DNA from 2 places in the Streptomyces sp. P9-A2 genome. Region 2 is predicted to be linked to the other one. Evidence: riboswitches for the same ligand, from Rfam matches in the RefSeq annotation. Region 2 holds a riboswitch; the other holds the start of a gene.

Evidence for each region. A riboswitch is a leader RNA that binds a small molecule or an ion and turns the genes downstream of it on or off. The one in region 2 is predicted to bind thiamine pyrophosphate.
Region 1: linked by a shared signal. The riboswitch ahead of V4Y04_RS26820 (thiamine ABC transporter substrate-binding protein) and the one ahead of thiO (glycine oxidase ThiO) in region 2 are both predicted to bind thiamine pyrophosphate.

What each region holds. Positions count from the first base shown of each region.
Region 1 is NZ_JAZIFX010000001.1:5,878,509-5,880,702, forward strand. Features, by position in the region: gene rlmN (23S rRNA (adenine(2503)-C(2))-methyltransferase RlmN) at 1-928, shown strand, start outside; TPP riboswitch at 977-1,082, shown strand; gene V4Y04_RS26820 (thiamine ABC transporter substrate-binding protein) at 1,161-2,194, shown strand, end outside.
Region 2 is NZ_JAZIFX010000001.1:1,938,877-1,941,070, reverse strand. Features, by position in the region: gene thiS (sulfur carrier protein ThiS) at 1-97, opposite strand, end outside; gene thiO (glycine oxidase ThiO) at 94-1,290, opposite strand; TPP riboswitch at 1,288-1,399, opposite strand; gene V4Y04_RS08780 (hypothetical protein) at 1,459-1,803, shown strand; gene V4Y04_RS08775 (NAD(P)/FAD-dependent oxidoreductase) at 1,843-2,194, shown strand, end outside.

The DNA of each region.
Region 1 (2,194 bases), 3.9 Mb from region 2:
GCAGTGGACGGACATCCCGGCCGGCTCCCGTACCCGGCTCCAGGAGGCGCTGCTTCCCGAGCTGATGACCGTCGTACGGCATCTGTCGACCGACGAGGGCACCACCCGCAAGACGCTGTGGAAGCTGTTCGACGGGACGCTCGTGGAGTCCGTGCTGATGCGGTACCCGGACCGGGTGACCATGTGCATCAGCTCGCAGGCGGGTTGCGGGATGAACTGCCCGTTCTGCGCCACCGGGCAGGCCGGTCTGGACCGGAACCTGTCCACCGCGGAGATCGTGCACCAGATCGTGGACGGCATGCGGGCGCTGCGGGACGGCGAGGTGCCGGGAGGGCCGGCTCGGCTGTCCAACATCGTGTTCATGGGGATGGGCGAGCCGCTCGCCAACTACAACCGGGTCGTGGGCGCCATCCGCCGTCTCACCGATCCGGAGCCGGACGGACTCGGGCTGTCGCAGCGTGGGATCACCCTGTCCACCGTGGGACTGGTCCCGTCGATCCACCGGTTCACCGACGAGGGCTTCAAGTGCCGCCTCGCCATCTCCCTGCACGCGCCCGACGACGAGCTGCGCGACACCCTGGTTCCCGTGAACACGCGGTGGAAGGTGCGCGAGGTGCTCGACGCCGGCTTCGCGTACGCGGCCAGGTCGGGACGGCGCCTGTCCATCGAGTACGCGCTCATCCGGGACATCAACGACCAGGCGTGGCGCGGTGACCGCCTGGGACGGCTGCTGAAGGGCCGCCCCGTGCACGTCAACCTGATCCCGCTGAACCCGACGCCCGGCTCGAAGTGGACCGCCTCGCGGCCCGAGGACGAGAAGGCGTTCGTCGAGGCGATCGCCGCGCACGGTGTGCCGGTGACCGTCCGGGACACCCGTGGACAGGAGATCGACGGGGCCTGTGGCCAGCTCGCCGCGAGCGAGGGGTAGCCTGGCCGCAGTACGGACAACTTCATACCGGTCGAAAACGTCATCTTCATATTCCGACAGGGGAGCGCCACAGCGCTGAGAGTGCGGCGACGGCCGCAGACCCTCCGAACCTGGCCCAGGTCATTCTGGGTAGGGAGATCGGTCACCACTCGAGCTGTAGCGCCCTGCCCGGTGCCCATCAGGGTTCCGGGCGGGGCCGCGTCTCTTCCTGGTCACCCCCAGGAGGGAATCAGTGAGCACCACCGAGCAGGGCACCCGCAAGGCCGCGGGGAAGGTCACGCGTCAGGTCACGGTCTTGGCCGTCGGGCTGGGCCTGATCACGCTGTCCGCCTGCGGTTCGTCCGGCGGCGACGACGCGGGACCGGGCTCCACGTCCGGCGGGCCGAAGACCGTGACGCTGGTCAGCCATAACTCGTGGGCCGCTTCCGAGGACGTCATCGCCGCCTTCGAGAAGCAGTCCGGCTACCAGGTCAAGGTCCTGGAGGACGGCGACACCGGGTCCGCGGTGAACAAGGCGATCCTGACCAAGGACAACCCGCAGGGCGACGTCTTCTTCGGCGTCGACAACACCCTGCTCTCCCGCGCCCTCGACAACGGTTTGTTCCAGCCGTACGAGGTGAAGGACGCCGACAGGATCCTGCCGGAGGTCCGCGCCGACGGGGGCAAGCACCGGGTCACGCCCGTCGACACCGGCGACATCTGCGTCAACTACGACAAGGCGTGGTTCAGCGAGCGGAAGCTGACCCCGCCCGAGACCCTCGACGACCTGGTAGAGCCCGAGTACAAGAACCTCCTCGTCACCGAGAACGCCTCCACCTCCTCGCCCGGCCTCGGCTTCCTGCTCGGCACCGCCGCCCGGTACGGGGACGAGGGCTGGCAGGACTACTGGAAGAAGCTCAAGGCCAACGGCGTCAAGGTGGTCGACGGCTGGGAGCAGGCCTACAACGAGGAGTTCTCCGGATCGGCCGGTGGCAGGAAGGCCAAGGCGGACCGGCCGCTGGTGGTGTCCTACGCCTCCTCGCCGCCCGCCGAGGTCATCTACGCCGACCCCAGGCCGAAGACCGCGCCCACCGGCGTGGCCGAGGGGACCTGCTTCCGCCAGGTCGAGTACGCGGGGCTGCTGAGCAACGCGAAGAACCCCGAGGGCGGCAAGGCGCTGCTGGACTTCCTGGTCTCCAAGGAGTTCCAGGAGGACATGCCGCTCAACATGTTCGTCCACCCGGTGCGCGAGGACGCCCAGGTGCCCGAGGAGTTCGCCCGGTTCGG
Region 2 (2,194 bases):
CCACCTCGCGCGGTTCCCCGTTGACGGAGACGGAGACGGAGACGGAGGCGGAGACGGAGACGGTGGGGCCGGTCGTGACATTCGCCGGATCGTTCATGCGGACTGCTCCGTGAGTGCGGCGGCGGCGAACCGCCGGGGTGTGAAGGGACGGGCCTCGGCCGGGAGTTCACCGGTGGTCAGGGCCTCGGCCAGGACGTCGCCGGTGACCGGCGTGAGCAGCACGCCGTTGCGGTGGTGCCCGGTCGCGAGGACCAGCCCCGCCAGCGCGGACGGGCCGAGCAGCGGCGCGTTGTCGGGGGAACCGGGGCGCAGCCCGGCCCGGGTCTCGGTGAGCGGAAGTTCGGTGATCCCGGGGACGATTTCGTGGGCGTCGCGCAGCAGTTCGTACACCCCGCCCGCGGTGACGGTCGTGTCCCAGCCCTGTTCCTCGCTGGTCGCCCCGATCACCAGCTCCCCGTTCTCGCGCGGCACCAGGTACACATGGCTGCCGCGCACCACCGCGCGTACCGTCCGGCTCAGGAACGGGCCGAACCGGTCCGGCATCGTGAGCCGGACCACCTGTCCCTTCACCGGACGTACCGGAGGCAGCACATCCGCCGGGATCCCCGCGAGCCGTCCGCTGAGGCTGCCCCCGGCGAGCACCACCTGCCCGGCGCTCAGCGCGGTGCCTTCGGCGGTGACCACACCCGTGGCCCGCTCCCCGGCGACGGTGAGCCGCTCGGCCCACGCGCGGTGCAACACCACTCCCGCCCGCTCGCAGGCGGTCACCAGCGCGGCCGCCAGGCGCCGGGGGTCGATCTGGTGGTCGCCGTCCACCCGCAGCCCGCCGCGCACACCCGGTGCGAGCATCGGCTCCAGGCGTCGGCACTCCCGCCCGGACAGCCACTGCGCGTCGAGCCCCGACCGCTGCTGCAGGACGTGCAGTTCGCGCAGATGGGCACGGTCGTCGGCGTCCAGCGCGACCGCGAGGGTGCCGCAGCGGCGGTAACCGAGGTCGTGGCCGGTGGCCTCGGTGAGCTCGGCCGCGAAGCCGGGGTAGCGGCGCGCGGAGGCGAGGTTCAGACCGAGCAGGGTCTGCTCGCCGTAGTGCAGTTCCGTGACGGCGGCCAGCATCCCGGCGGCCACCCGGGCGGCGCCGGCGCCCGGCTCGGGGTCCAGCACGGTCGTGGCCAGCCCGCGCTGCGCGGCCCGCCAGGCCGTGACCAGGCCGATGATCCCGCCCCCGACGACGAGGACGTCCGGAGAACGCCCCGGAGCGCGTGGGGAGCCCGAGGTGTGTGTGGGCGACATGGGCGTCCAGCCCCTCCCTTCGCCGGCATGACCCGGATCAGGTTCATACGGTCGGAGGCCGCCAGCCTCCCTCTCAGCCCGGTGCGTCCGGGCTCCCGCGAGTGCTTTACGGTGGCCAGCCTAGCCCCGGAACAATGCCGGAACAACGAACTCACAGGGAGCCCTCACATGGCCGGTTCGCTCGACGGCCTGGTTCTCTCCCCGGTCGCCGACCAGGCACCGGGGCAGGTCGGCACCCGCACCCGGTTCGTCTACCACGAGCGGGACGGCCGGATCTGGGCCGAGTACGCGGGCGGTGACGTCGTGCGCGGACACCTGGTGGGCACCCGGGAGGGGGACCGGCTGGACTTCCGGTACGTGCAGCTCAAGCACGACGGCACCACCTCCTCGGGCCACTGCGAGTCGACGGTCGTGGAACTGCCCGACGGGCGGGTGCGGCTGGAGGAGACCTGGGAGTGGGAGTCGCAGCCGGGCAGCGGCACCAGCGTGGTGGAGCAGCTCACGGCCCTCTAGGACCTGTCCGGTCACGGGGCGGGTGTCTATGGTGATCAGGTGAGCGAGCAGACGCAGGAACGGGGACCGTCCGGGCCGCGGCGCGTGGTGGTGACGGGGGCCGGAATGGCCGGCGTACAGACAGCCGTCGCCCTCCGGGAGCAGGGTTTCACCGGCACCGTGACACTGATCGGCGCCGAACCCCACCAGCCGTACGACCGGCCGCCCCTGTCCAAGGCGGTGCTGCTGGGCACGGCGGAGAACTCCGCCTTCGACGTCGACTTCGAGACGCTCGGCATCGAACTGCGGCTCGGCTGCCAGGTGTTCGGGCTGCGCCCCGCCGACCACGAGCTGGACACGGAGGCCGGGCCGGTCCCCTACGACGTCCTGGTCGTCGCGACCGGCGCCGAAC